Regions from separate parts of the Donghicola sp. XS_ASV15 genome, predicted to be linked through region 2. Evidence: riboswitches for the same ligand, from Rfam matches in the RefSeq annotation. Region 2 holds a riboswitch; the other holds the start of a gene.
What was found. Region 2 has a riboswitch for thiamine pyrophosphate ahead of AB9K37_RS09285 (thiamine ABC transporter substrate binding subunit). Riboswitches for the same ligand answer to the same signal wherever they lie in the genome.
Positions count from the first base shown of each region.

Region 1: linked by a shared signal. The riboswitch ahead of thiC (phosphomethylpyrimidine synthase ThiC) and the one ahead of AB9K37_RS09285 (thiamine ABC transporter substrate binding subunit) in region 2 are both predicted to bind thiamine pyrophosphate.

Region 1 is NZ_JBGFGN010000103.1:79,769-95,294, reverse strand. It holds gene AB9K37_RS03855 (tripartite tricarboxylate transporter TctB family protein) at 1-177, shown strand, start outside; gene AB9K37_RS03850 (tripartite tricarboxylate transporter permease) at 174-1,691, shown strand; gene AB9K37_RS03845 (shikimate dehydrogenase) at 1,691-2,542, shown strand; gene AB9K37_RS03840 (bifunctional sugar phosphate isomerase/epimerase/4-hydroxyphenylpyruvate dioxygenase family protein) at 2,542-4,428, shown strand; gene AB9K37_RS03835 (hypothetical protein) at 4,622-4,930, shown strand; gene AB9K37_RS03830 (methyl-accepting chemotaxis protein) at 4,930-6,171, shown strand; gene AB9K37_RS03825 (substrate-binding domain-containing protein) at 6,634-9,003, shown strand; gene AB9K37_RS03820 (hypothetical protein) at 9,025-10,308, shown strand; TPP riboswitch at 10,413-10,539, shown strand; gene thiC (phosphomethylpyrimidine synthase ThiC) at 10,676-12,475, shown strand; gene AB9K37_RS03810 (FAD-dependent oxidoreductase) at 12,475-13,401, shown strand; gene thiS (sulfur carrier protein ThiS) at 13,391-13,588, shown strand; gene AB9K37_RS03800 (thiazole synthase) at 13,592-14,350, shown strand; gene AB9K37_RS03795 (thiamine phosphate synthase) at 14,350-14,949, shown strand; gene AB9K37_RS03790 (hydroxymethylpyrimidine/phosphomethylpyrimidine kinase) at 14,951-15,526, shown strand, end outside.
Region 2 is NZ_JBGFGN010000129.1:192,100-207,625, forward strand. It holds gene AB9K37_RS09250 (nuclear transport factor 2 family protein) at 1-393, opposite strand, end outside; partial or broken gene AB9K37_RS09255 (SDR family oxidoreductase) at 370-1,218, opposite strand; gene ade (adenine deaminase) at 1,352-3,157, shown strand; gene AB9K37_RS09265 (AMP nucleosidase) at 3,165-4,643, shown strand; gene AB9K37_RS09270 (HU family DNA-binding protein) at 4,781-5,068, shown strand; gene AB9K37_RS09275 (DMT family transporter) at 5,239-6,132, shown strand; gene aroC (chorismate synthase) at 6,198-7,298, opposite strand; TPP riboswitch at 7,395-7,497, shown strand; gene AB9K37_RS09285 (thiamine ABC transporter substrate binding subunit) at 7,543-8,532, shown strand; gene AB9K37_RS09290 (thiamine/thiamine pyrophosphate ABC transporter permease ThiP) at 8,508-10,031, shown strand; gene AB9K37_RS09295 (ATP-binding cassette domain-containing protein) at 10,018-10,707, shown strand; gene AB9K37_RS09300 (hypothetical protein) at 10,779-11,162, shown strand; gene rpiB (ribose 5-phosphate isomerase B) at 11,227-11,676, shown strand; gene AB9K37_RS09310 (cytochrome c1) at 11,806-12,654, opposite strand; gene AB9K37_RS09315 (cytochrome bc complex cytochrome b subunit) at 12,669-13,997, opposite strand; gene petA (ubiquinol-cytochrome c reductase iron-sulfur subunit) at 14,016-14,579, opposite strand; gene mtaB (tRNA (N(6)-L-threonylcarbamoyladenosine(37)-C(2))-methylthiotransferase MtaB) at 14,928-15,526, opposite strand, start outside.

The sequences.
Region 1 (15,526 bases), on a different contig from region 2:
AAGCTTATGGCCCGCCGCAGCTGGCCTGTGACCTTGCTCATCGCTCTTGGATCTCTCGTGGTGATTTGGCTGATCTTCCGCATCGTGTTCACGGTGCTCTTGCCCGCAGGCATCGTGCCCGAAGCAGAGTTCATCCAGTACTTCCGCGACCTATTCTCCGCAGGAGGTGACGCATGAGCGCCCTGATGGATATGCTGATGATCTTTACAAACCCGCAGCTTTTGTTGCTGGTGGGCTTGGGCACCTTTGCCGGCGTTTATGTCGGTGCCATTCCCGGCCTTTCGGTGACGATGGCGGTGTCGATCCTGATTTCGTTCACGTTTTCTTGGGATGTTCTGCCTGCGATCTCTCTGATGATCGGTATCTACATGGGCGGCGTCTATGGAGGCTCTCGGACGGCGATCCTGCTCAATATTCCCGGTGCGCCTTCCGCGATTGCCACCGCGATGGATGGCTATCCCATGGCCAAGCGGGGCGAGGCAGGGACCGCCATCGGCGTGACCACCGTGATGTCGTTCTTTGGTGGCTTTATCGGGATCGGTGTGCTGGCTCTGGCCGCGCCCTTCGTCTCCAAGTTTGCGCTGACCTTCCAGCCACGGGACTACATGCTGCTGGCCGTTCTGGGTATTCTGCTCGTGGGGTCGCTATCGTCCGGTTCGCTGATCAAGGGAATCTTCGCAGGAGCTTTGGGAATTGGCATCGGTGCGGTGGGCATGGATCCGTTGACCTTTACCGAGCGTTTCACCTTTGACATCCCGCTCTTGACCCAAGGCATTTCGTTCATTGCCGTAATGATCGGAATGTTCGGTGTGTCCGAGGCGCTGCTTCAGCTGCATCACATCGACATGCCCGCTGTGCGTCAAAAGATCGACCGCATCATTCCGTCCTTCAGCACCGTCAAGAAACACCTGCCGCTGTCGGTCCAGACCTCCTCAATTGGTGTGATTATCGGTGCTTTGCCGGGGACGGGCGGCGATATTGCGGCGCTGATGGCCTATGACCACGCGAAACGCGTGACCAAGAATCCTGAGCGTGAATTCGGCGACGGTGCAATCGAAGGTCTTGTCGCCCCTGAAACTGCGAACAACGCGGCGGTGGGCGGTGCGTTCATCCCGATGATGACCCTTGGTATCCCCGGTGATGCGGTGACTGCGATTATGATCGGTGCGCTCTATATCCACGGTCTGAACCCCGGTCCGATGCTGATGATCGACCAGCCGCACATGTTCTGGTTCATCGTGGGCGCTCTGATCACTGCGAACTTCTTTATTCTGCTGTTCGGCTTGACCGGTATCAAGCTGTTCACCAAGATCGTGGAAATCCCTCGCGCGTTTCTGATCCCCCTGATCATGCTCTTGTCCATCGTCGGCGCCTATGCGGTGAACAACTCGATCACCGACGTCTACTGGATGCTTGGCTTCGGTGTGTTTGGCTACTTTATGCGCCACTACGGCTACCCGTTGGGACCGGTCATTCTGGGTGTGATCCTGAGCCGCCTCTTGGACGATAACTGGCGCCGTGCCATCATCTCCGAGCGCGAGGATTTGGGACGCTTCTTTGGTGGTCTCTTCTCCAGTCCGCTCTCGACCGTGTTGTTCGTTGCCGTGGTGCTGATTTTCGTTTCGCAAACCCCGCTGTGGACCAAGGGCAAAGCTATGATCTTTGGCCGTAGCAACCGGAGTGCATCGTAATGCAAGACCTGCCTGCCAAACTTCAACTTGGCCTGATCGGCGACAATATCGCCGCATCGCGCTCGCCCCTGCTGCACAAGATTGCGGGCGAGCAAAACGGGATGGACGTCAGCTATCTGCGTCTGGTCCCCCGCGAGATGGAGCAGGACTTTGACGGTGTGTTCCAGTTCGCCAAAGACAATGGCTATCGCGGGATCAATGTCACCTATCCCTACAAGGAGTACGTGACCAAATTCCTCGAAGTCGAGGACCCGCTGGTCCGCGGCATCGGCGCGTGCAACACCGTGATCTTTGGCGAAGGCACCCCCAAGGGTCACAACACCGACTACTCGGGCTTCATGTCGGCCTATCGCAGCGTGCGGGGGGATCGTGCCCCCGGTGCGGTCCTGATGATTGGCACGGGTGGCGTAGGGCGTGCGATTGCCTTTGGCCTGGTCGGTCTGGGCTGCAAGGAACTGCGCCTAGTCGACCGTGATATGCCCAAGGCAGAGGCTCTGGCCGCTGACATCCGCAAGACCGCACCCGATGTCAAAGTCGTGTGTGGCTCGAATGCCGAGGCTTTGGCCGATGGCGCGCAGGGCATCGTGAACTGCACCCCCGTGGGCATGGTCGGCTATGACGGCACCCCGCTGGCGGAATGGGCGATGGCTGGTGCGGCGTGGGCGTTTGACGCGGTCTACACCCCGCCGAACACCCAGTTCCTGACCGACGCCAAGGCTAACGGACTCGACATCATCTCCGGCTGGGAGTTGTTCTTCTTCCAAGGCGTCCATGCTTGGAAATTCTTCTGCGGCGCGCCCCTCGATGAACCTGCTCTTCGTGCGGAACTCATGACCGAAAGGACCTACTGATGAAGACCTCGATCGCCACTGTATCGGTCTCTGGCAACCTGCGCGAAAAGCTCGAAGCAATCGCTGCCGCAGGCTTCTCGGCGATCGAGATTTTCGAACAGGACTTTATCGCGGACGAAGGCACCCCACGCGATGTGGGGCGCATCGTTCGCGACCACGGGCTGGAAATTGCACTGTTCCAACCCTTCCGCGATTTCGAAGGTCTGCCCGGTGCTCTGCGCGCCAAGGCCTTTGATCGCGCCGAGCGTAAATTCGATCTGATGCAGGAATTGGGCACCGATCTGGTGCTGTTCTGCTCGTCGGTGCATCCGCAGGCATTGGGCGGTATCGACCGCGCTGCCGAGGATTTCGCTGAACTTGGGGAGCGCGCGGCCAAGCGCGGCATCCGCGTCGGCTACGAGGCTTTGGCGTGGGGCACCCACGTCAACGATCACCGCGATGCGTGGGAAATCGTGCGCCGCGCAGATCACCCGAACATCGGTCTGATCGTGGACAGTTTCCACACCCTAGGCCGCAAGATCGACCCGAACACCATCCGCCGCATCCCCGGTGACAAGATATTCTTTGTCCAGCTGGCAGACGCGCCGATGATCGAAATGGACCTGCTGTACTGGTCCCGCCACTTCCGCAACATGCCGGGCGAGGGTGATCTGGCCGTCACTGACTTCATGCGTGCCGTTGTCGCAACAGGGTACACCGGTCCCGTCAGCCTCGAGATTTTCAACGACCAGTTCCGGCAGGGCAACCCTAAGACCGTGTCTCGCGATGGATACCGTTCGCTGATCAACCTGATGGACGACGTACGCCGTCAGGAACCCGAAGTCGCGATGCCCCTGCCAAAGCTGCCGCCCAAGGTCGAGGTTTCTGGCACGTCCTTTGTCGAGTTCGCTTCGCGGGGAGATGACGCAGAGAAGTTGCGTAAACAGCTTGAGGTTCTAGGCTTTGCCAAGACTGGCCAGCACGTCGACAAGAAAGTCGCGCTCTGGCAGCAGGGCGATATCCGCGTGATTATTAACGAAGAGCCCCACGATTTCGCGGGCTCGGCCTATAATATGCATGGCACTTGCGTGTGCGATTTCGGTTTGGACGTCGGATCTGCGGCAGACACTGTTACCCGCGCCAAAGCGTTGGGTGCGACCATGTTCTCGCAGCCCCTGTCCGAAGGACAAATCGACATTCCAGTGATCCGTGGTCTCGGGGGCAGCTTGCTGCACTTCCTTGATCACTCCGAAAAGCTGGCCCCTGTTTGGGATCAGGAGTTCGCACCTGTCCAAGCTGACACCTCCGGCGTGGGCTTAAAGCATGTGGACCACGTCGCGCAGACCATGACCTATGACGATATGCTGTCATGGTCGCTGTTCTACACCTCGCTCTTTGACATGAAGCAGTCGCCAATGTTCGACGTGACCGACCCTGACGGTCTGGTACGGTCGCGCGCGATGGAGGCCAAGTCCGGCAAGTTCCGCATCACCTTAAACGGCGCGGAAACCCACCGGACGCTGGCGGGCGCATTCCTAGCGGATAGCTTTGGCGCACCGGTCCAGCACATCGCATTGGCGACCGATGATATCTTTGTCACAGCGCAGAAGTTGGCCGATCGCGGGTTCGCGACTTTGCCGATCTCGGGCAACTACTACGATGACCTCGCCGCACGGTTTGACATTGACCCGGACCAATTGGCGACCATGAAAAAGTTGAACATCCTTTATGATCGGGACGATCAGGGAGAGTTCTTCCAAGTCTACAGCCAAGCGATTCCCGGCGGCCTATTTGTCGAGGTGCTGGAACGTCGCAATGGTTACGCAGGATACGGTGCGCCCAACGCGCCAATGCGTATCGCCGCCCAAAAGCGGCTGGCGCGGTCAAAAGATATGCCAAGAAACTAAAGCCTTCTCCTCGGTCGAACAAACAAACAGGTGCCAAACGGCGCCTGTTTTTCTTTTGTTTTCAATGGGGCAGGTCCTAATGGGGATGTTTGGACAGCAACTTGGTCAGTGCATTCTAACCCGATTGGATGAGCGTCTGGCGCATAAGTCGGGACCCGATTGATCGCATTGAAGCGTGCAGTAAACAGACTACATGCGAAACCTTAACCCTGCGCCCCTTCTAGCTCTCGGACTGATCGCCATTCTCTTTGCAGAACTGGCAAGCGTTGCCGTGGCTGCTGTGCCTGATGATGCGGAACTCGTGCTCGTGGTCTCGCCGCCGTGGCGCGGTGGCCCCGAGGCGATTGTCGCAGCCGCTGGCGGTTCGGTCGTTGGTCCGACCAACGCTCCGCTTGCTGTGGTGGCAACTGACGCGACGCCCGCTGCGTTCAAAGACGCAGGTGCATGGTTTCTGCTTGACCCCAAAAACGTTCCATTCCTCTGCGCAACGGAAACACCCTGATGAGTACTGACGACACCACATCCTCCAAGGAAAGCGCCATCGCGCTGACCCGAAAAGTGGCCATGGGCATGTCCCCCATTGCGCCGATCGCTGCATTTCTGGTTGGCGGCAACCTGACCGCTGAACTGATCGCGGCCTCGGCCTTGCTGGCGGTAGCCTTTGCTTCGAACCGCGTGGCGGTGAAGTCGCAAGCTGTGGTTCTAGCGGTGGTGCTGATCGGCCAGTGTGTGGCGTTCACCTCGGCCTTTGCGGGGCATCCGTGGCAGCTGGACTCACACATGCTGTTCTTTGCCGTTCTCGCGATTATCGCGACTATGGGCAGCATCCCTGCTTTGCTGGCGGGTGTCGCGGTGACAGCTGGTCATCACCTCGCTTTTGGTCTGCTTGCCCCTTCGCTGGTCTTTCCGAGCTTAGAAATGATGGACGCACTGGGGCGTGTCGTATTTCATGCGGCCATCGTGATCTTTGAGGCAGCGATCCTGCTATGGTCCATGGCGCGCTCGCAAAAGGCCGAGGCACTGATCATTTCTGGCCGTGAAGAGCTTAGCAAGTCTGCTGCTGCCGCTGAAGAAGCGCAGGTTGAGGCAGAAGCTGCTCGGGAGCAGGCGCTTGAAGTCGCGGCGCGCACCCGTAAAGAAGGCCAGAAAGCCGCTGTTGCAGTCGAAGAGATTTCCGCCGCAGCTAGTGCCGCCGCTGATACCGCCGGCAATGCACGGACCGTCGTGGAACAGACCCGCTCCTATGCAGAGGGGTCCGGCGATGTTGTGAACCGTGCCATGGATGCGATGGCAGCGATCAAGACTTCGTCCGCGGAGATTGATACAATCATCACTGTGATCGACGAGATTGCGCGCCAGACCGACCTGCTGGCTCTGAACGCCGCCGTTGAATCGGCACGCGCGGGTGAAGCGGGCCGAGGCTTTGCGGTTGTTGCCCAAGAAGTCCGTAAGCTGGCGCAGCGCTCGGCGGATGCGAGTCAGCAGATCCGCAATCTTGTGACGACATCATCCGAACAGGTCTCTGAGGGTGTGGAGCTGGTTGGCGAAACCGGCGAGGCGCTGAACCAGATCCTTGGTGCGGTTTCGGAGTTGTCAGAACTGATGAGCGGCATCGCAGAGAATGCTAAGCAGCAGTCCGAAGGCTTGAACCAAGTTAGCGTCGCGATCTCCCAGATCGACACCATTTCCGAGGATGACACGCGCCAGACCATCACGTCTCGGCCGTCTCTCGCTCTGGCATAATCTGGTTGATTCACCTTGAATTCTGGAAGCGCTCGTGCACCCGCACGGGCGCTTTCGCGTTTCATGCGATCGGGGGGGCAGAGATCCGTGGTAATATTGCCGCAGCCTTCGATTTCACTCTGCGGGCCTGCCAAAAGTTTAGTCTGGAATTTCCATTTGGCGTCGGGCCATTAGGCAAGATGCTGTTTCTCTACGCGTTATTGTAACGCTCATAATTTCACCGAAATTTGAATACTGTTGCACTTTTTGGTTGCAAAGAAAGAATCTGTCGCCATGCTTCGAGACAAGGAAACTAAGCATTTTCCTGTCGTAGAAATGTAATAATTTATTGGGATTTGTCGGGGGAATTCCTAAGGCGGTGGCGCTGATCCAGCCTGCGATCTGCAATTATAAATTGCAGGCGGCTGTTTCTTTTTGCCCGGCGTCCGGATTGTCTCGCCGCAAAATGTCAAAGGACTTTTGATGTTTAAGACTATCGCTACCGGTTTTACGTGTTCGCTGATTGCTGCGCTGCTCACGTCGACAGCAGCCGTGGCTCAGGACAAGATGACGTTCGCGACCAGCCAGCCGTATGGCCTGATTTCCGGTTCTGACCTGCCCGATGGCGGCGTGGGTACTTTGGTATTCCAGCACATTCTGGATAAAGCCGGAATTGCATCGGATGTTACTTTTGCCCCGAGTTGGGGTGAGGCCGAAGAAGGTGCCCGCCAGAGCAATTATAACGGCGCGTTTCCTTTCTACTACACTCTGAGCCGGTCTCTTTCTTTCCGCTACACCGATGCCGTTCTTGCTGTCGGAGAACGCCTGTATTCCAACGACACGCGGCTCGGGTCTCTGGATGATCTGAAAGGGCAGGATCTGTGCTACCCTGCGGGCTACGATCTGGCGACATCGTTGCAGCTACGGGTCGATGGCGGGGATTTCGCCCGTGTCACTGCCGATGACATGAATGCATGTTTTGAAATGCTGGCGAACAAGGACGTCTTTGCCGTTCTCGCAGACCAGAGCGAGGCAGGGTTTGTTCTGAACTTCGCCGAATATGACGTCTCTTCTGTTCGCGAAAGCTCTTTTGATCTGGCGCGCCGTACCCTGCACTTGATCTTGCCCTTCGATGCCCCGAATGCCGAAGAGGTCGTGACCGCATTCAATGCAGCTTTGGCCGAAGCCCGCGAAAGCGGCGAGCTGGAAGCTCTGGTCAAAGACCGGATTGATGTGGACCTCATGCCAGTGAGTGCGACGGATTACCGTTTGAAGTCGGCGGTCGATGCAACGCTGAAGCTACATGACGGCTCTCGTCAGACTGGCCGCATTCTGGAGTCTGCGCCCGGCCGCTATGATGTGAACACCCAGTATGGCCCTATTACCTATCCGCGCAGCATCATCGCCGATATCTGCCCTGTGAATGCCTGTCCGGGTGACGAGGTGGTCGCCGCTGCACCTGCCGAGACCGCGCCGGTAGAAGTCGCCGAAGCCGTGGCCGAGGATGTGGCTGAAGCGACCGTTGCCGAAGATGTGGTCGCAAGCCTTCAGCCGAACACACTGCGCTTGCAAGGCTCGAATACCATCGGCGCACAACTTGCTCCGGCTTTGATTGAAGCGTGGGTTGCCCATGAAGGTGCAGAAATTGGGGCTTGGGTTCTCGGCGAGGAAAACGAGCGCGCCGTGGAAATCCAAGGAACTTTGCCGGGCGGTGCCAGCGAGGTCACTCTCGCTGCGCATGGCAGCTCGACGGGTTTCCGCGCGATGCTTGAAGGCGCGGCAGATATTGCAATGGCCTCGCGTCGGATCAAAGAGACCGAACGCAATGACCTGATGGTTGCCGGCTATCCCGATCTTCTGGCTGATGATGCCGAGGGAGAGGTGATTGTGGGTCTAGATGGCGTTGCCGTCATCGTTCACCCCGAGAACCAAATCCGCGAGCTGAGCATTGATCAGGTTCGCGAGGTTTTTGCGGGCTCCATCACCAACTGGTCCGAGCTCGGTGGTCAGGATTTGCCGATCGTTGTGCACACCCGCGATGGCAAGTCTGGCACCTTTGACACGTTTGAGTCGTTGGTCATGAATGACCTGCCGATGGTCGGCTCTGCTCGGGAATTCGAGTCGAATGCGAACCTGTCTGATGCTGTGCGCGCAGAGCCGGGTGCGATCGGCTTTACCGGTCTGTCCTATGTGCGCAACGCCAAAGCGCTGCCGCTGAAGGTCTGTGACGCGATCCACAGCCCAACAGGCTTCTCGGTCAAGACCGAAGAATACCCGCTAAGCCGTCGTCTTTACATGTACGAGAACACTCAGAGCGACGCTGCGGACGTGAATGCCTTTACCGACTTCGTAGTGGATGAGGGGCAGGAGATCGTCGCAGAGAACGGATTTGTCGACTTGAACCTTGGTGTTCGCACCGGATGGGAATCTGTCGATGCATTGGCGAACATTCAGTTCATGGCCCACCAGAATGGACCAGTTGTCCGCGATTACGTTCTGACTGTTCGGGACATGGACCGGCTTAGCGCGACCTTCCACTTTGTGACCGGTGAATCTGCCTTGGATGCTCGCTCGGTCAGCGATCTGTCCCGATTGGCAGAATGGGCGCAACAGCCCGAAAACGCAGATCGCAAGCTGGTGTTTGTGGGCTTCGCAGACAACCGAGGGGGTTACGAAATCAATCTCGAGATCTCTCGTAAACGTGCCGAGAGCGTTGCCAACGCACTGCGTCAGCAGTTGGGGCGCGATGTGGAAATCGAAGTCATGGCTGTCGGCGAAGATGTGCCCGTCGCGTGCAACGACGAGAATGGTTTTGACAAAAACCGCCGCGTCGAAGTTTGGGCCTCGCGCTAAGCGCAGAAAGGGGAGTTTGTAATGCGTGTTCTGTTTATAACAGCCTGTGTGCTCGCGCTCTGCGGAATGATGCAGCAGGCAACGGCTCAGGCATCTACCGATCTGGTCGAGGAGGGAGAAGTTCGTCAGGCGGTGCGCATTGATGCTCCGTCCGAGCTGCCACAAGAGGCGACGGCCCCTGCGTCGCCTGTAACGGACGGAGGGGCCGGCCTGGCCCTTCCTAACAGTTTTGATGAGCCTAAACTTGATATTAAGTCCGTGGCTCAGGCACCAGCGCCAGCTCCGGTGCCGGCAACAGAAAGCTCGCCAGAGCCGGTGATGCCTGCGTGCGATGATCCTCAGACCGTTCAAATGGTAGAAGAAAATGGTGCCCTGCGGGTGCTGGTCTCTCCGATCTGTGCAGAGCAGGTGCGGCTGTCGCTGACCGATCGTGAGGGTGCAATCGCGAAGCCAGCATTTGATGTGATCGACCGCACGTTGCGCGTGGATTTGCCCTGCGGGCGCAGGTTCAAGACACTGAAATTGCTTGCGGACTATCAACCCATTTCCGTAGCATTATCTCCTCGAGAGGTGCCGTGCACCGAAGAGGTGGTTCAAGTGGCGCAACCCGTAGCCCCGCCAGCCCCAGTTGGATCAAGCTCTTGCGGCAATGCTTTTGAGGCCACAATCGACGATGGCATCCTGTCAGCCGCCTTCACTGGATGCACGGCAGGCGAGACCATCACGCTCTCCTATCGCGGGGTGAGCTTTGAAACGCTTGCCGCCGAGGATGGCAGCGCAGTCTTGCGTCTGCCCTTGCTCGCGCCACAATCGCAAGTTGAGACAGCCGATGGGGCGATCCATGACGTCACGTGGCCCGAAGCAAACCAGACGATCCGCGTTGTTCTGGCGTGGAGCAGCTCGGTGGATCTGGACCTGTATGTTCTAGAGCCCGGTGTTAGCTACGATACCTTCGAAGCCGAGCCGCACGTCTCGCGCGAGGGCGCTGCGTTTGGAACCGCAGGTCAGATGGTCGTGACATCGGACGGCGCGGATGCTGCCACCTTCGAGGTATACGATAGCCCCCAAAACGCAGGTTTGCAGGGCATGGGCGCAGTCGTTGTCGCGGACGTGAGCCGAGGGATGACGCCATCGGGCGCCTTCTGCGAAGGCGGCGATCTGGCGGGGCCAGAATTTCGGGTCTTGATCGGCGGCGCAGAAGCCCCCGATCAGGCGCGCTTTGCCTTTGAAAAAGCCGAGTGTGGCAGCGAGCTGACCCGAGGACAGTACTATCGACGCGTCAATGACATCCGCCCCTTCTGGTAGGGGTATTGAAACTAGAGCGAACAGGGCGGCCGCCGTGCCGCCCTTTTTCTTTGCCTGCACGTCTTTCACAAGAATTGACATGCCGACGCGAACCCGCGATGGTGCCCACACGTCGGGGGAGTCCCACCTAGGGGACTGAGAGGCTGACAGCGGGAGATTGCGCCCGCGGTGACGCGACCCTTTGAACCTGACCCAGTTGATGCTGGCGTAGGAAGACCGAAGGGTATCCCGACATCGTGTATGTACGGGCGGTCCTTTCGGGCCGCTCATGGCCTGTTTGCGTATTCGTGCGCGTGGGGCCTGCGCGGTCCCTTTCTGCATCCTGTTTCACTTGGGTCTTTTCGAGATTGTCTTGAGGAGACCATAGATGAAAGACAACGCGACCCCGCAGATCACAACCGGCGCCATGCCGGCGTCTTGCAAGGTATACGAGCCCGGCCAAATCCACGACATCCAAGTCCCCCTGCGGCAGATCCATGTGGGCGGAGGCGAGGCCCCCGTTTCGGTTTACGACAGCTCGGGCGTCTACACCGATCCCATGTCCAACACCGACATCGCGCAGGGCTTGGCCGCGCAGCGCGGCGCATGGCTGAAGGCCCGCGGGGATGTTGAAGCCTACACTGGCCGCCCTGTGACCGCTGCTGACAATGGCTATGCCGAGGGCAATCGCCTCGTTCCGTCCTTCCCGCACCAGCGCGACCCGCTGCGCGCCGTGGATGGCAAAGCTGTGACCCAGATGGCCTATGCCCGCGCTGGCATCATCACCCCCGAAATGGAATACGTCGCGATCCGTGAAAACGTCGGCCGCACGCAGGCGTGGGAACAGGCCCGCGATGGTCAGGACTTTGGCGCGTCGATCCCCGATCTGGTGACGCCTGAATTCGTCCGTCAGGAAATCGAAGCAGGCCGCGCGATTATCCCCGCGAACATCAACCACCCCGAGCTGGAGCCCATGATCATCGGGCGCAACTTCCTTGTGAAGATCAACGCCAACATCGGGAACTCGGCCGTGACCTCCAGCATGGAAGAAGAGGTCGACAAGATGGTCTGGGCCATCCGTTGGGGCGCGGATACCGTGATGGACCTGTCTACTGGTCGCAACATCCACAACATCCGTGACTGGATCATCCGTAACGCGCCTGTGCCGATCGGGACTGTGCCCCTGTATCAGGCCTTGGAAAAGGTGAACGGCATTGCCGAAGACCTGACGTGGGAGGTCTTCCGCGACACCCTGATCGAACAGGCCGAGCAGGGCGTGGACTACTTTACCATCCACGCGGGCGTGTGTCTGCACATGATCCCCATGACCGCCAAACGCGTGACCGGCATCGTCAGCCGTGGCGGCTCGATTATGGCCAAGTGGTGTCTGCACCATCACCGCGAAAGCTTCCTCTACGAGCATTTTGACGAGATTTGCGACATCATGCGGGCCTATGACGTGTCCTTCAGCCTTGGGGACGGTCTGCGCCCCGGCTCGGTCGCTGACGCGAACGATCAGGCGCAATTTGCGGAGCTGGAGACACTGGGAGAACTGACCAAGATCGCATGGGCCAAGGACTGTCAGGTCATGATCGAAGGGCCCGGCCACGTCGCCATGCACAAGATCAAGGCCAACATGGACAAGCAGCTAGAGCATTGCCACGAGGCGCCGTTCTACACCCTCGGGCCGCTGACCACCGATATCGCGCCGGGCTACGACCACATCACCAGCGCCATCGGGGCGGCGATGATCGGTTGGTTCGGGACCGCGATGCTGTGCTACGTGACGCCCAAAGAGCACCTTGGTCTGCCCGACCGCGATGACGTGAAAACTGGGGCGATCACCTATAAGCTCGCGGCCCATGCGGCGGACTTGGCCAAGGGTCATCCGGGCGCGCAACTGCGCGATGACGCCCTGAGCCGTGCGCGGTTTGAGTTCCGGTGGGAAGACCAGTTCAACCTGTCGCTCGACCCCGACACCGCTCGCGAGTTCCACGACGAGACCATGCCCAAAGAGGCGCACAAGGTCGCGCATTTCTGTTCCATGTGCGGTCCCAAGTTCTGCTCCATGCGGATCAGCCACGACATCCGCGCCGAGGCCCAGAAGGCCGAGGGCATGGAGGCCATGGCCGCCAAATTCCGCGAAGGCGGTGAGCTATATGTGCCCGCCAAAGAGGACGCCGAGTGATGTACTCTGTCCTTGGGGCAGGGGTGGCGGGGCTGTGCGTCGCCACAGCCCTGTCCGAACGGGGGTTGCCCGTAGAACTGGTTGCGGGGCCGGACATCCCGGCCTCTCACTGGGCTGGCGGGATGTTGGCGCCCATGTGCGAAGGCGAAAGCGCCCCGCCGGAAGTCGTGCAAATGGGCAAACACGCCGCCGACTGGTGGAGCGCCCGTTTCGACGGTGTGCATTGGCGCGGCACCTTGGTGGTGGCCTCCCCACGCGATCAGGCAGAACTCCAGCGGTTTGCCAGAGCCGCACGGGGGCACCATACGGTTGATCCGGCGCACTATGAGGCGGATCTAAAAGGCCGGTTCAGCCGCGCGCTTTACTTCCCCGAAGAGGCCCATATGGATCCCCGCGCTGCGATGGCTTGCCTGCGTCAGCGGCTTGCGGATAGCGGCGTGGCTATGGTGAAAGCCACGAAGGGTCAGATCATTGATTGCCGCGGCCTTGCCGCCCGTGACCAGTTGCCCGACCTGCGTGCCGTGCGCGGTGAAATGCTGTTGGTCCACGCCGCAGACGTACACCTGACCCGCACCATCCGTCTGCTGCACCCGCGCTTTCCCTGCTATGTGGTTCCGCGTGGCAATGGCGTCTACATGATCGGCGCGACCATGGTGGAAAGCGACGATGACGGCCCCATCACTGCCCGTGCGCTGATGGAGATGCTGTCCGCCGTCTACACGATCCACCCTGCCTTTGCCGAGGCGCAACTGCTGGAAACGGGCACAGGCCTGCGCCCCAGCTTTCCCGACAACATTCCCTGCATCCGCGAAATCGGTGGCCGCATCCACGTGAACGGCATGTACCGCCACGGGTTTCTGGCCGCGCCCCACTTGGCCGGACGGCTTGCGGATCGCCTGACCAAAGAGATCAAACATGCAAATTGAACTGAACGGCAAACCCTTCGAAACGGACGCCGCGACCCTCGCCGATTTGATCGATGTCGAAGGGTTCGAGGCCCCAAGTGTCGCGACAGCCGTCGACGGGATTTTTGTGCCTCGCGCCACCCGCGCCTCTGTGTCCTTGACCGAAGGGCTGCGGATCGAGGTGCTCTCTCCGATGCAGGGGGGCTGAGCGATGTTCTATGGCGTTGACCTGTCCAGCCGTCTGATGCTGGGAACCGCGCAGTATCCGTCTCCCGCCATTCTAGCCCAGGCGATTGCCGCCAGCGGGACCGAAGTGATCACCGTTAGCCTGCGCCGCGAAGGGACAGGCGGCGCGTCTTTCCGCGACCTGATCCGCGCCAGCGGCTGCCGTATCCTGCCCAATACGGCTGGATGCCACAGCGCCAAAGAGGCGATCACGACCGCCCACATGGCCCGCGAACTCTTTGGCACCAATTGGATCAAGCTAGAGGTGATCGGTCACGCGGATACCTTGCAACCTGACCCCTTTGCTCTGGTCGAGGCGACACGGGTGCTATGTGCGGACGGGTTCAAGGTGTTCCCCTACACCACAGAGGATCTGATCGTCGGGGAGAAATTGCTGGAGGCAGGGTGCGAAGTGCTGATGCCTTGGGGCGCCCCGATCGGTTCGGGGCAGGGGCTGCGCAACGCGGCGGCTTTGGCCACCATGCGGGCACATTTCAGCGGCGTGCCCCTGGTCGTGGACGCAGGTATCGGCGCACCGAGCCAAGCCGCGCAGGCCATGGAAATGGGGTTCGATGCGGTGCTGTTGAACACTGCCGTGGCCAAGGCGGTTGATCCCGTGGCGATGGCCCATTCGTTTGGCGCAGCGGTGCAGACGGGGCGCATGGCCTATGACGCAGGACTGATGCCCCCGCGTGATATGGCTTCTGCGTCGACACCGATCTTTGGCATGGCGGAGCTGGCCTGATGGAGAAGTTCTACCTGATCACGGGCAACGCCGACCTGCTGGAGCGTCTGGTGCCGTTGGGTGTCAAACTGGTGCAGCTGCGGATCAAGGATGCCGCGCCCGATGACCTGCTTGCCCAAGCCACCCGCGCTCGCGATTGCTGTGCCAGGCATGGCGCGCAACTGGTCCTGAACGATTATTGGGAGTTGGCGTTAACACTGGGGATCGACTTTGTCCATCTGGGGCAAGAGGACATGGACACAGCAGATTTTGACGCCTTGCGGCGGGCGGGGGTGCGCTATGGCCTATCGACCCATGATCGCGATGAACTTGAGCGCGCCTTGGCGCTAGAGCCAGCCTACGTCGCGTTGGGTCCAGTTTATCCAACCTTGTTGAAACAGATGAAGTGGTCCGCTCAGGGGCTCAACCGAGTACGCGATTGGAAGCGACGCACGGGGCAAACCCCTTTGGTTGCGATCGGTGGACTCACCCCTGACCGAGCTTTGGGAGTTCTAGAGGCGGGTGCTGATAGCGCCGCTGTCGTCACCGATATCCAGCAAGCACAGAGCCCCGAAGCGCGCACGCGCGAATGGCTCGCGGCTATCGCGGGGGCCAACTAAGATGAAGCAAGTGCTGGCAATCGGAGGTTTGGACTCCAGCTGCGGCGCGGGCGTTATTCGGGATGCTGCGACGATCCAGTCCCTTGGCATACAGCCACGCGTGGCGGTGACGGCGGTGACAGCGCAAACGGCGACTGGAGTACAGGATATTCATCCCGTTCCTAGCCAAACACTAGATGCACAAATTGTACCGGCACATGCCATCAAGATCGGGATGCTCTGCGATGATAGCCGTGTGCGTACCGTGTGCCGCGCACTGGAGAAGTTGTCTCCATGCCCGATCGTCCTTGATCCGGTTCTTTCCGCGTCAACCGGGGGGCGATTGCTTTCGGATGCAGGGGCTGGATGGCTTTTGACAGAACTCATTCAGAAGGTCACACTCATCACTCCCAATTTGCAGGAGCTATCTTTGCTGGCAGATTGGTGTGGTGAGCAAAGCCAAGACCCTCTGAATCAGGCGGATGCCCTGCGGCGTGCCGGAGCGGCAGCGGTTTTGATCAAGGATGGTCACGGGAGCGGGAAGGTTGCCAAAGATCGCCTCGTGATGGACGGAGAAAGTCATGTGTTCGAAGCGCCG
Region 2 (15,526 bases):
CTCGTTCGGATCAAACGAGTGGTGGACGTGAAACGCCCGCCACGATCCCTTTTGCATCTTTAGACAGAACGTACTGCGCACTCCCGGTTTCGGGGCGGACTCATAGCGTAGGGTTGCCGACAGCGTCGCGGTGTCCCCGTGGAACCAGACCTGAGGGCTGTCGATCGCTAGTTGTTCAATCGTCCCGTTGTCGAAGAACGCCTGAACAGCCGTCAGATGGGCAGGTAGGTCGTCACTGTCGTTTCCGGCGTGATTGTCCCAGAACCGCACCTGATCCTCGGTATAGCAGTCCTTCAACGCGTCGATGTCGCGGGCGTAGAAGGCGTTGTTGTAGCGTTCCAGAAAGCTCAGAACAGAACTGCGCGGATCCTCGACCGACAGGGATTTTTGCAGGCCAGCGCGGTAGTCGGGGTAGGCGAGTTCGACGCCAAGTTCCTCTTTGATGCGGGTGTTATCAACGCGTTTGCTTTCTGCGTAGAAGCTGCGGGCCATGGGGGTCATGTCCGCGTCCTCGAATTTCACGGCGGGGGGCAGGGGCATTCCGAGCAGCTCGGCCGCATAGGCGATGACGTCCTGCGGCGGGGCAGGGTCATTGTCACAGACGTTATAGGCGCGGCCTGGGTTGGGCTGCGCGATGCTGGCCGCCAAGACCTGCGCGATGTCGTCCACGTGGATACGGCTGAAGACCTGTCCCTTTTTTATGATCCGGCGGGCTTTGCCTGTGCGGACCTTTTCAAATGGTCCGCGGCCGGGGCCGTAGATGCCCGCCAGTCGGAAGATATGCAGAGGTAGTCCGTCGATGCTGCCCCACGCTTGTTCAGCGTTCTTGCGGGACATGCCGCGCGGGGTGGCGGGGATCAGGGGCGCGTCCTCTGTCACCCAGCCGCCATCATGATGGCCGTAGACGCCGGTGGTGGACAGATAGCCCACCCATTCCAGTTCACTGGCCCGCCGCGCGATGATGTCACGATAGAGCGCCAGCACCGGATCGCCCGCATCTTTGGGGCCAGCAGAGATCAGGATGTGGCTGCATTCCTCTAGGGCCGCGCGCACCTCGTCGCTGCCCCATAGCAGGGGGATCACGCCGCGCGCCTCTAGCTCGGCAAAGTTCTCGGTCGAGCGGGTGGTGCCATAGACGCGCCAGCCCTGAGGGATCAGGAGGCGGTCGAGTGCTTGGGCCGAGTAACCGTGGCCAAAGGAAAGCAAAGTCTTTGTCATGCCTCATGTTTGGGCGTGGCCGTGCCGCTTTTCAAGACAAGTGTCGTAAGTCTGTGATCTGAAAATGTGCATTCTGCCCGTATTCTGAGCAACGCCCACTTGCGGCGCTAACGAAATTGGTCACACTCGGTACATGACACAAGCTGCTTTTAAATCATGGCCGGATGTTGCGGCCAATCTGGTGGCCGTCGCCGCGGGGCGTGCGCCGGCCGATCTGGTTTTGAAAAATGGGCGGTGGGTGAATGTCCACACCCGCGAAGTAATTGATAATACAGACATAGCGATCAAGGATGGGCGGTTCGCTTATTGCGGGCCGGACGCCAGCCATTGCATCGGCGAGGGAACGCAGGTCGTCGATGTGGCGGGGCGCTACATGATGCCCGGTCTGTGCGACGCGCACATGCACATTGAATCGGGGATGCTGACACCGGCGGAATTTGCCCGCGCGGTGATCCCCCATGGCACCACGACCATGTTCACCGACCCGCACGAGATCGCGAATGTTTTGGGCTTGGAAGGCGTGAAGATGATGCATGACGAGGCGCTGATGCAGCCCGTGAACATCTTTACCCAGATGCCAAGCTGTGCGCCCTCGGCGCCGGGGCTGGAAACCACTGGGCAGGAAATCACCCCCGAGGATGTGGCTGAGGCGATGGCGTGGCCGGGGATCATCGGGTTGGGAGAGATGATGAACTTCCCCGGTGTGATCAATGCCGACCCCAAGATGCTGGCCGAGATTGCCGCGACCCAGCGCGCGGGCAAAACGGTGGGCGGCCACTATGCCAGCCCAGACCGAGGGCCCGCGTTCCACGCTTATGCGGCGGGCGGTCCGGCGGACGACCACGAGGGCACGTGCGAAGAGGATGCCATTTCCCGCACCCGTCAGGGGATGAGGCACATGATGCGGCTCGGCTCGGCTTGGTATGATGTGGAAACCCAGATCACCGCCGTCACGGAAAAGGGGCTGGACCCGCGCAGCTTCATCCTATGTACGGATGACTGCAACGCGGGAACCTTGGTGAACGATGGCCACATGAACCGCGTGGTGCGACATGCCATCGATTGTGGCTGTGACCCGCTGATCGCGATCCAGATGGCGACGATTAACACCGCAACCCATTTCGGGTTGGAGCGGGAGCTTGGATCGATTGCCCCCGGTCGCCGCGCCGATGTGATCCTGACCTCGGACCTGAAGACCCTGCCGATCGAGCAGGTCTATGCCCGTGGCCAGCTGATCGCAGAGGGAGGGGAATGTCTGGTGGATTGTCCGCATTTCGATTGGCCCGACACAGCGCGGAACACCGTGCATCTGGATCAGGACCGCGTCGCGGCGGATTTCGAGATTGCTGCGCCCGAAGGAAAGAACTCTGTCACGGCCAAAGTGATCGGTGTCGTCGAAAATCAGGCTCCGACCAAAGCGCTGACCGCTGAACTGGCTGTCACCGATGGCTTGGTGCAGGGCGATCCCGCGCAGGACATCTGCCAGATCGCCTTGGTGGAGCGGCACCGCGCGACGTGTGGCGTGACCAATGGGTTTGTCAGTGGCTTCGGCTACGACAAACCGATGGCGATGGCCTCGACCGTGGCGCATGACAGCCACCACATGATCGTCGTTGGTACGGACCGCGAGATGATGGCGCTGGCCGCGAACCGACTGGCCGAGGTTGGCGGCGGCGTCACACTCTTTGCCGATGGTGAGGAAAAGGCGCTGGTTGAACTGCCCATCGCGGGCCTTATGTCCGACGACAACGCCGCAACCGTGGCGGCCAAAGCAACCGCCTTGGGGCACGCTATGCTGGACTGCGGCTGCACCCTGAACAACGCGTTCATGCAGCACTCGCTGCTGGCGCTGGTCGTCATCCCCGCCCTGCGTATCAGCGATCTGGGGCTTGTAGATGTCACCAAATTCGAAATCACGGACCTGTTTGAAGAAAGCTAATCCATAAATGAACAAGCCCGAACTACCGATTGAAACCCCCGAAATTCGGGGCCACGAATACTTTACCGACGCCAAGGCCGCCGTGGCGCGCTTGCGTGAACTCTATGACGAGGCGACAGGCTATCTGCATGACCGCTTTCAAGAATTGATCGAAGGGGCAGAGCATCGGTCCCGTTATCGCGCCTACTACCCCGAGATCCGCTTTGTCACCTCGACCTTTGCCAAGCTGGACAGCCGTCTGAGTTTTGGTCACGTGGTCGAGCCAGGCACCTATGCCACGACCATCACGCGGCCCGATCTATTTTCGAACTACCTTGAGCAGCAGATTGGCCTGTTGATCGAGCATCATGACCAGCCGGTCGCTATTGGTCCCTCGCAAACGCCAATGCCGATTCACTTTGCCGTCCTTGGCGACGAGGAGATCGTAATTCCCCAAGACGGCGCGGCAACCTTCCCCCTGCGAGATGTGTTCGACGTGCCGGACCTGAACATCACACACGATGCCATCGTGAATGGCGAAGGGTTCACTTATCCTGATGGCGCGCGACCCTTGGCCCCGTTCACCGCGCAGCGCGTTGACTATTCGCTGGCGCGTCTGGCCCACTATACGGCCACCGACCCAGCGCATTTCCAGAACCACGTTCTGTTTACAAACTATCAGTTCTACGTCGAAGAATTCGAGGCTTACGCCCGCCAGATGCTGGCAAACAAGGCCAGTGGCTACACGTCCTTTGTCTCGACCGGAAATGTAGAAATCACCGAGGCGGACCAAGAGCTGGAAACACCCAAGAAGATGCCGCAGATGCCGACCTACCACCTGAAGAAGGCGGACGGCAGCGGTATCACTTTGGTAAATATTGGTGTCGGTCCGTCCAACGCAAAAACGGCCACCGATCATATTGCCGTCCTGCGTCCGCACGCTTGGGTGATGGTGGGTCACTGCGCAGGGTTGCGGAACACGCAGGCCTTGGGTGACTTCGTTCTGGCGCACGCCTATTTGCGCGAAGATCATGTTCTGGATGCAGATTTGCCGGTCTGGGTCCCGATCCCTGCACTGGCTGAAATCCAAATTGCGTTAGAAGATGCCGTAGAAGAGGTTTCGGAACTCGAAGGCTACGAGTTGAAGCGCATCATGCGCACCGGAACAGTTGCGACCATCGACAATCGTAACTGGGAGCTGCGCGATCAGTCGGGACCGGTTCAACGCCTGTCCCAGTCGCGCGCCATCGCGCTGGACATGGAAAGCGCGACCATCGCCGCCAATGGTTTCCGCTTTCGCGTGCCCTACGGAACGCTGCTCTGTGTGTCTGACAAACCGCTCCACGGAGAGCTGAAACTGCCAGGTATGGCGAGTGATTTCTATAAAACTCAGGTTGCACGTCACCTATTGATTGGCATTCGGGCAATGGAAAGGCTGAGTGAGATGCCACTAGAGCGTATACATTCCCGTAAACTACGGTCTTTTGAGGAAACAGCCTTTCTCTAAACTGTGGCAAATCCGCAAAAATATGCAATGTGGCCTTGAAAAAAAGGCCATTCAGATTGTCTTGTCCTGATATTTCGCGTTAGATGCCCCAACACGTACCCGGCGACGACTGGGAAAAAAATATACGGAGACCAGAAATGGCAAAGCCTATGACAAAAACCCAACTGGTTGCGGCTCTGGCCGAGGAGATGGGGGCAGAAAAGAAAGCAGCAGCGCAAGCACTGGACGCAGTGACCGCGATCATCACCCGCGAAGTCGAGGCTGGCGGTTCGGTAACCCTGCCTGGTATCGGCAAGTTCTACTGCCGTGAGCGTCCCGAGCGTATGGTGCGTAACCCCGCCACCGGCGAACAGATCAAGAAAGAGGCCGACAAGGTCGTCAAAGTGACTGTTGCCAAGGCACTGAAAGACAGCGTCAACGGCTGATCTTTTTGCGGGTTCCGCAAAGGTTTCAAAGGGTCTCTGTTGCTGCAGAGGCCCTTTTCTTTTTGCATCCCCTGATTGCGCGTTGCGCATGGCCGACATGATGCAGCATCCTCTGGCGCGGCGAAGCCCACTCTGGCAGGGTTCGCCGACGACCAACCCGGAGGGACCCCATGGATATTCGCGCGATGCTGGCCGGACTGGCCTTTGGACTGATGTGGTCCTCGGCCTTTACCTCAGCGCGGATGATTGTCGCCGAAGCGCCCCCACTGACGGCCCTGTCCCTAAGGTTTTTGGTGTCTGGTGTGATCGGTATTGCGATTGCGTATGCGCTTGGGCAGCGCGCCCGGCTGTCCGCGGCGCAATGGCGCGCGACTGTGATCTTTGGTCTCTGCCAGAACGCCTTGTATTTGGGCCTGAATTTCATCGCCATGCAGACGGTCGAAGCCTCTCTGGCTTCCATTGTCGCCTCGACCATGCCGCTCTGGGTGGCGCTGGTGGGGGTGTCGTTCTTTGGTCAAACCGTCCGCCCGATCGGCTGGATCGGCCTGATCGCAGGCATCGCAGGCGCCGCCCTGATCATGGGAACGCGAGTTCAAGCGGGCGCAGACCCCTTTGGTCTGCTGCTCTGTGCTGTGGGCGTCGCGTCCCTGTCTGCGGCGACATTGTCGGTCCGCGTCGCCTCTGGCGGAGGGAACCGCCTGATGGTCGTGGGGCTGCAAATGATGGTTGGTTCGATTGCGCTGCTTCCATTCGCAATGATCTATGAATTTCCCACCCTCAACGTCACTCTGACCCCGCGTCTGACGCTCGCCTTCCTTTACACAACTCTCATTCCGGGACTTTTGGCGACCCTCGTCTGGTTCTGGCTGGTCGAGCGAATCGGCGCCGTGCGCGCCGCCACCTTCCACTTCCTGAACCCATTCTTTGGTGTCGCAATCGCCGCGCTTCTGCTTGGCGAAACCATCGGCCCCCTCGACATCGTCGGTGTGGCAATCATTGCGGCTGGCATCCTTGCGGTCCAACTCTCCAAAGAGGCCCCGCAAACAGAAAAGCGCCCCGCGTAACAGCTTGGGCGCCCTAATTTCATCTTTGCCAAAATACTCCGGGGTCCGGGGCAGAGCCCCGGCGCTCAGCCGATTTTACCTTGGTTTTCGCCGACGTGACCACGGTGCAGCAGCAGGTGGTCCAGGATCACACACGCCATCATCGCCTCACCCACCGGCACCGCACGGATACCAACGCAGGGGTCATGACGGCCCTTGGTGATGATTTCGGCTGGCTCGCCCGCTTTGGTGATGGTCTTGCGGGTCGTCAGGATCGAAGACGTCGGTTTGACCGCAAAGCGTACAACCACATCCTGACCCGTCGAAATCCCGCCCAAGATTCCGCCCGCGTGGTTCGAGCTGTACTCCGGCCCACTCGGTCCCATGTAAATCTCGTCCGCATTGGCGCTACCGGTCAGCGATGCCGCTGCCATGCCTTCGCCAATCTCCACAGCTTTCACCGCGTTGATGCTCATCATCGCGGCGGCCAGATCGGTGTCCAGCTTGCCATAGATCGGCGCACCCAGTCCCGCAGGGACGCCCCGCGCGACAACTTCGATCACAGCGCCAACGCTTTCGCCTGACTTGCGCAGACCGTCCAGATAGTCGGCCCACTCATCCGCAGCCACCGCATCCGGCGTCCAGAAGGGGTTTTGCTCAACCTGATCCCAGTCGAACCGTGCACGATCAATACCGTGGGGACCCATCTGGGTCATGTAGCCCTTGATCTCGACGCCGGGGACCAGCTTGTCCAGCGCGGCGCGGGCCAAGCCGCCTGCCGCCACACGGGCCGCAGTTTCACGGGCCGAAGAGCGCCCGCCGCCGCGATAATCGCGGATGCCGTACTTCTGCCAATAGGTGATGTCTGCGTGTCCGGGGCGGAACTTTTCGACGATATCGCCATAGTCCTTGGACCGCTGGTCCGTGTTGCGGATCATCAACTGGACCGGCGTGCCGGTGGTCTTGCCCTCGAAGACGCCCGACAGAATTTCCACCTCGTCAGGCTCGCGGCGCTGGGTGGTGAACTTGTTCTGACCGGGTTTTCGCTTGTCCAACCAGACTTGCAGCATCTCGGGCGTAATCTCGACGTTCGGCGGGACGCCGTCCACTGTTGCGCCCAAGGCAGGTCCGTGGCTCTCACCCCAAGTGGTGACGCGGAAGATGTGACCAAAGGTATTCAAGCTCATTGGGCTGGCTCCTGTTGCTTGGGGACGTTCGATAAAGGACGCCTGCGCCAGTGGCAAGCGCAGCCCTTGCATCATGCTCTGCGCCGCTCTAGGTGTTGGGACACCTCGGGGTGGCCGGAAACGGCCTGAGATGCGTCATCGCGAACCCGTTGAACCTGAACCGGTTAGGACCGGCGGAGGGAAGGTTGGTTTTCTGGTTCACAGGTCCAAACCGTCTCCGCCCGTAACAGTAGGAGACGCCCTCATGAACAAGGCGCTTGTATTTGCAACGGGTCTGATCGCAGCCACCTCGGCAGCCGCCGAGGACAAGCCCGTGCTGACGATCTATGCCCCCGACTATTTCACTAGCGAATGGGGCCCCGGTCCCAGCATCGAACAAGGTTTCGAGGCGATTTGCGCCTGTGACGTCCAGTATCAGGCCGGCGACGTATTGCCCCGCCTGCTGCTGGAAGGCGAACGCAACCGCGCGGACGTTGTCATCGGTCTGAACACCGACGTCAGCAAACAGGCCCGCGAGAGCGGCCTTTTCGCGCCTCATGGTCAGGACCTGTCCGGTTTGACCCTGCCGATCGAGTGGAACGACGACACGTTCTTCCCCTTCAACTGGGGCTACACCGCGTTCGTCTACAACAACGAGAAAATGGCGAACCCGCCTGCCTCGTTCGAGGAATTGGTGAACGCCCCCGATGATGCGTTTAAAGTCGTGCTTCAGGACCCGCGCAGCTCAATTTCTGGTCTGGCAACCCTACTGTGGGTCAAGTCGATCTACGGCGACGACGCGCCTGAGGCATGGGCTAAGCTGGCGCCCAAAGTGCTGACCGTGACCAAGGGCTGGTCCGAATCTTATGGTCTGTTCACTGATGGTGAAGCCGACATGGTGATGAGCTACACCACATCGCCCGCCTACCACATCATCGCCGAGGGCGACACGAGCAAAGAGGCTGCGATCTTCCCCGAGGGTCACTACTTCATGGCCGAGCTTGTGGCGAAAACCGCGACCACCGAGCAGCCCGAGCTGGCGGATCAGTTCCTGGCCTATGTCCTGAGCGAAGAGTTCCAAAAGATGATCCCGACCGCCAACTGGTCCTACCCGTCGGCACTGCCGCAGGATCAATGGCCCGAGGGCTTCCGTGAACTGCCCATGCCCGATCAGGCGATCTTCTACTCCGAAGACGAAGCCGCTGCCCTGCGCGATGCCGCGCTCGAGGAATGGCTGACCGCCTTCGGGGGCTGATCCCCCTCATTGCCGCCGCGCTTGTGGGTGCGGCGGTGCTCTTGCCTCTGGCCGCCGTCATCTGGCGGGCCGGAGGACTGTCCCCTTTGGATGGCCGGTCGTGGGATGCGGTCTGGTTTACCCTGTGGCAGGCCGCCCTGTCGGCAGTGCTGTCTGTCGGGCTGGCGGTGCCCGTGGCCCGGGCATTGGCGCGGCGCCGATTTCGCGGTCGCGCGGCGCTGGTGGCTTTGCTGGGGGCTCCGTTCATTCTGCCGGTGATCGTGGCCATTCTGGGCCTGCTGGCGGTGTTCGGGCAGCAGGGGTGGCTCTCTGACGTGCTGGGGCTGTTCGGTCTGCCAGCGGTCAAGATTTACGGGCTGCACGGTGTGCTGCTGGCCCATGTGTTTTTCAACTTGCCCTTGGCGACGCGATTGCTGCTGCAAGGCTGGCAGGACATTCCGGCCGAGCGGTTCCGTCTGGCAGCAACGATGAACTTGCGTCCTTGGACGATGTTTCGACTGATCGAATGGCCGATGCTGCGCCGGATTGCGCCGGGGGCGGCGATGGTGATTTTCGTGATCTGTCTGTCGTCTTTTGCGGTGGCGCTGACCCTGGGTGGTGGGCCCAAAGCGACGACGGTCGAGTTGGCGATCTATCAGGCCTTCCGCTTTGATTTCGACATTGGCAAGGCCGCGCAATTGGCAGTGGTACAGTTGGTGCTGGCCGGTGGTGCGGCGTTGATCGCGATGAAGGCGACGCTGCCTGAGGCTGGCTTTGGCGGATTGGACCGCGTGGTTCCGCGTTGGGATGGCAGCCGCATTGTGGACGGGTTCTGGATTGCGCTGGTCGCGTTCTTTCTGCTGTTGCCATTGGCCGCGATTGCCCTGCGCGGCGCTGGGGCTCTCTTCAGTTTGCCGGCTTCGGTGTGGCAGGCGGCGCTCTACTCTGTGCTGGTGTCCATCGGGGCGGTCGTTGTGACCTTGGCCTTGGCGCTGCCGCTCGCGTTGTCCCGTTGGACATGGGTGGAGTTGGTCGGCCTGTTGGGTATCGCCAGCTCTCCGCTTGTCTTGGGCACGGGCCTGTATCTGATGATCAACCCTTTCGTTGCTCCGTGGGACGTGGCGCTGCCTGTCACCGCAGGCGTTAATGCTGTGATGGCGTTGCCCTTCGCTCTGCGCATTCTGCGCCCTGCGGCGGCGCAGATCGAGGCAGAGCATGGACGGCTTGCTGATAGCCTTGATCTACGCGGGTGGGCGCGCTTGAGGTGGCTCGTTCTGCCGCGCCTGCGTCGCCCGATGGGGTTCGCAGCAGGTTTGACGGGGGCATTAGCAATGGGCGATTTGGGGGTAATTACTCTTTTTGCTGACCCCAATACCGCCACCTTGCCTTTGCAGATGTACCGCCTGATGGGGGCCTATCGGATGGAGCAGGCGGCGGGTGCTGCGCTGTTGCTGCTGGTCCTAAGCTTCGGGCTGTTCTGGACTTTCGACCGAGGAGGCCGCGTGAATGCTGACACTTGAGCAGCTGGTTATCGTACAAGATGATTTTCATCTGAGCGCTGATTGGAGCGTACCCACTGGGTGCCAGCTGGCCATCATTGGCCCCTCGGGTGGGGGGAAATCAACCTTGCTGGGGGCTGTGTCAGGCTTTGTGTCGGCGAATGGGCGGGTCCTCTGGCAGGGGGAGGCATTGGATGGTTTGCCCCCCGGAAAGCGCCCGAATGCGATGCTATTTCAGGATCAGAACCTGTTTCCCCACTTAACGGCAGCGCAGAATGTTGGCCTGGCCCTGAGCCAGAAGAGGCTGACTGCTGCGCAGCAGTCAGTGGTGGAGCAGGCTTTGGGGCGCGTGGGTTTGCAGGGGCTCGAGGGTCGCAAGCCCGGGCAGTTGTCGGGGGGCCAGCAGAGCCGAGTGGCTCTTGCGCGGCTACTGTTGCAGGACCGTCCTTTGTGGCTGTTGGATGAGCCATTTGCCGCGTTGGGGCCGGGCTTGCGTCTAGAGATGTTGGCGCTGGTGAAACAGATTGCGACTGAGGCTGGTGCAACAGTTTTGATGGTCACTCATGATCCCGAAGATGCTCGTAGGTTTGCGGATGCGATTGTGGTCGTCGACAACGGGATTGCACAAGCGCCGCGCCCGACGGCAGAGGTCTTTGACAACCCTGACGAGGCACTGCGGCAGTATCTGGGGCAGTGATCGGACAGTTTGGCGCATAGGGCGGCGATCACGAGTGCATTACCCCTAGGGGCATTTTCAGGAACTGTTTCATGCTGCTCAGAATTGCCGCTGTTTTGGCCGCTTTCACCGCCGTATTGCACATATTTGTCGGCACCTTTGACACTCTGATGCCGATGCTCACGATGGATTTGCCCGCGCCTGTATTGGGGACGCTACATGCCTGCTGGCATATGGTGAGCCTGTTTTTAGTCGTCTCTGCCTGGGCATTCTGGCGGGGCGGCGCAATGGCGCGTCCGGTGGCGTGGCTGTGGATGGGGAGTGCTGCGATCTTCGTTGCAGTAGGGGTCTGGCAAGATGGTCTGGTGGGCCTGTTGGAATTGCCCCAGTGGACGCTTCTTGGGGCGAGCGGTGGCCTATCCCTCTATGCCACAAGGGCACGGCCGAGATTTGCCAAAACCGATCAATCCGCCTAATGGAGAGGATGAGCGTCGGATGGAGTTCATCCGTGCCACACCCATTCGAGCGAGAGATCTGCCCATGACCGCCAAGAAACGTATCGTCCTGTCCAGCGACCACGCCGCGATCGAGCTGCGTCAGGCCATAGCAAAGCACATCGAAGAGCAAGGGTACGAGGCCGTAGACATCGGTCCGACCACGCCGGATAGCGTGCACTACCCCTCGATGGGTGAGGCAGCGGCGCAGAAGATTGCTTCGGGTGATTGTGACCTCGGAATTATCCTGTGCGGCACCGGTCAGGGCATCATGATGGCTGCGAACAAGGTCAAGGGCATCCGCTGCGGTGTCTGCAACGAGACCTTTTCGGCCAAGATGATCCGCGCGCACAATGACGCGCAAATCCTGTCGATGGGCGCGCGCGTGGTTGGCCAAGGGCTGGCGCTAGAGATTGTCGACGCGTTCTTGTCGACTGAGTTCGAAGGCGGCCGTCACGGACTGCGTGTCGACATGATCAAGGCGATGGAAGACTGATCCATTCCCTAATGATTGTTTGAAAAGGCCGGTGCGAGAGCGCCGGCCTTTTTCGTGGGCTGATGGTACCCAAAGAAAAAGCCCCGCCAGATTGCTCTGACGGGGCTCTTTAATTCGTGCATCAGACGATTAGTCGTCTTTGCGGCCGTACTTGATGGGGGCCCAGATGCGCTTGTTGGTCAGGTACAGTAGAACTGCCAGAACCGCGAGGAAGATCACACCGGTCAGACCTGCGGTCTTGCGCTGCATCATCTTGGGTTCTGCGGTCCACATCAGGAACGCGGCAACGTCCTGAACTTCGTGGTGCAGATCGTTCGAGTGACCGTCGTCAAACTCAACATCTTCGCCATAGAGGGGCGGCGCCATACCGATCCAGCTGCCAGGGACGGTGTGGTTGCCGTCTTCGTCCAGACACTGCTCGGGGTAGCCGCCTGCGGTGAAGACGGTGTTGTAGTAGCCGGTGAAGTCCTCGGGGGCACATTCAGGGGCTTCTTCGTAACCGTCCAGCAGCGACGCGATGTATTCGGCGCCACCCATGCCCTTGACGATCTGGTTAATCCCCAGACCCAGAGGGCCGTGGAAGCCAGCGCGGCCTTTGGCCATCAGCGACAGGTCAGGTGCGTCTGCCGAAGTCACTGCAGGGAATTTGTCCGCAGGAGTGGCAGGGCGGTAATCTTCGATGCTGTTGTCGTAGATTTCGATGTTCGACGCGTAGGCACGAACTTGGTCTTCGGGCATGCCGGGACCGGATTCGTCACCAAGGGTACGGATCGAAACATACTGCAGACCGTGACACGCCGAGCAAACCTCGGTGTAGATTTTCAGGCCGCGCTGCAGCTGGTTCTGGTCGTACGCGCCGAACGGACCTTCGAACGAGAAGTCGAAGTCGTGAACGTGGGCTTCGCCGCCTGCTGCCAGCGCACCCCCGGCCGACAGGCCGAGAGCAGCGATCGCAGTAAGGGTCAGTTTCCTAATCATTTGGGTCACCTTTCTTACTCGGCAGGGGTGGCGTCAGCCGACTTGCCGTAATGCGCTTTGAAGTCGTCTTCGATGGTCGCGACCGGAGTCTCGGGCTTCTCGAAGATGCCAAGCAGCGGCAGAACTACTAGGAAATAAGCGAACCAGTAGGTCGCACCCAGCAGCGAGATGTAGGGGTAGATACCTTCGGCGGGCATTGCACCAGCCCACATCAGAACCATGAAGTCGACGCAGAGCAGGCGGAACCACCATTTGAAGGCAGGGCGATAGCGGCCCGAACGAACGCTCGAGGTGTCCAGCCAAGGCGCCAGCGCCATGACAGCGATCGCACCGAACATCGCCAGAACACCAAAGAACTTTGCGTCGATGATGCCGAACGAGATCCAGCTTGCGAACTGAACAACCCAGACTTCCGAGTCAAACGCACGCAGGATCGCGTAGAAGGGCAGGAAGTACCATTCGGGAACGATGTGCGAGGGCGTCGCCAGAGCGTTTGCTTCGATGTAGTTGTCGGGGTGGCCAAGGTAGTTGGGCATGAAGCCAACAACTGCAAAGAACACGGCCAGAACAACTGCCAGAGCGAACAGGTCCTTGATCACGAAATAGGGCCAGAAGGGCAGGGTGTCTTTTTCTGCTTCGGCTTTCGATGTGCGGCGAACTTCAACACCAGTGGGGTTGTTGTTGCCGGTCGAGTGGAAGGCCCAAATGTGGACGACAACCAGGCCTGCGATCAGGAAGGGCAGCAGGTAGTGCAGCGAGAAGAAGCGGTTCAGCGCGGGCTGACCAACAGCCGATGCACCCAGCAGCCATGTCTGGATCGCTTCGCCGATGAAGGGGATTGCGCCGAACAGGCCGGTGATCACTGCGGTACCGTGGAACGACATCTGGCCCCAAGGCAGAACGTAGCCCATGAACGCGGTGCCCATCATCAGCAGGTAGATCAGCATACCGATGATCCATGTGATTTCACGGGGCGCCTTGTACGAGCCGTAGAACAGACCACGGAAGATGTGCAGGTAAACAGCAACAAAGAACAGCGATGCGCCGTTCATGTGCAGGTAGCGGATAAAGTGGCCGCCGTTCACGTCGCGCATGATGTGCTCGATCGAAGCGAATGCCATGTCGACGTGGGGGGTGTAGTGCATCACCAGAACAACGCCGGTAATGATCTGCAGAGCCAGACAGAAGGTCAGGATGATGCCCCAGATCCACATCCAGTTCAGGTTCTTGGGGGTGGGGATCATCAGAGTGTCATACAGCAGGCCGATGATCGGCAGACGGCTGTTGACCGCTTTGGTAAAGCCGGACTTTGGCTCGTAATGGTCGTGTGGGATACCCGACATAGTTAAATCTCCTCTCCCTTAACCCAGCTTGATCGTGGCATCGTCCACGAACTCGGCAACGGGGATGTGCAGGTTTTCGGGCGCGGGGCCTTTGCGGATGCGGCCAGCGGTGTCGTAGTGCGAACCGTGGCAGGGGCAGAACCAGCCGCCAAAGTCACCTGCGCCGTCACCCAGAGGCACACAGCCGAGGTGGGTGCAGACACCCATCTGAACCAGCCATTCGCCGTTTTCGTCCATTGCGCGGTTTGCGTCGGTCGCGGGAACCTCGCCAGCGTCGTTTGCGTTGCGTGCAACGGGATCGATCAGGTCATCCAGATCAACGGCGCGGGCTGCTTCGATCTCGGCTTCGGTACGACGACGGATGAAGACAGGCTTACCCTGCCACAGCACGGTCATCTGCGATCCGACTTCCAGTGCGCTCACGTCCACACGGATCGACGACAGCGCTTTCACGTCTGCCGAGGGGTTCATCTGATTGACGAGGGGCCAAATTGCGGCACCTGCAGTCACCGCACCTGCGCCAGCTGTGGCGTAGTAGAGGAAATCTCTGCGGGTGCCTTCGTGATCTTCTGCGTGGGACACGAGGTTTCTCCATTCTCTTGTCGACCGAACTCCAAAGAATGCCAGAGCAAAGCCGAACCGATACAGATTTGGGCCACGGATTGCCGCAGCCCTTGTCATCACGCGCTATTTAACGAGAGGGTTTGCATCCGTCCAGCGGACATTCGAGCGCATCTGCAGCATGACAGTCGGTAAAATGGTCCGAGTCGCCGCAAATCAACAGTAATGCGTCAGAACACCACATCTAATCGGTGTGCCACAGCATTCAATGGCCATGCGCTGAGAATCAGTTTTGCCCCTGATTTAGGCAATATCTTCGGTATTGCAGGCCAACTGATTCTGACGAAAAATCCAAGTTTTCCGTGCGGGTTAGGCCAGCAGCTGCCCGCCAGAGATACCTTGGATCTTCGCGCGGACGATCTGGCTTTCGGGCTGATCAGTGTCGAATAGAACTTCGGTAAATTGCTCGGTTCGACCCATGCGGGGATTTTCCAGCAAAATCGAATGGTCCCGTCCGACTTGCGACGAAAGATGCATTTGTACGCGGCGCTCGCCGGCATCCCGCAGGCGCGCGGCTCGGTCTTTGATCGCTTTGCCGTTCACTTGCGGCATTCGCGCGGCAGGAGTGCCGGGGCGGGGCGAGTAGGGGAAGACGTGCAGCCAAGTCAGGTGACACTCGTCCACCAGCTTTAGCGAGTTTTCAAAGTGCGCGTCGGTTTCCGTGGGGAATCCCGCAATAATGTCTGCGCCAAAAGTCATTTCGGGGCGCAGCTTGATCGCCTCTTCGGCAAAGCGGATGGCGTCGTCGCGCAGGTGGCGGCGCTTCATACGCTTTAGGATCAGGTCGTCGCCGTGCTGCAGAGACAGATGCAGGTGGGGCATCAGGCGTGGTTCTGTCGCGATGGCCTGCATCAGCGCTTCGTCCACCTCGATGGAATCAATCGAAGAGATTCGCAGGCGCGGCAGGT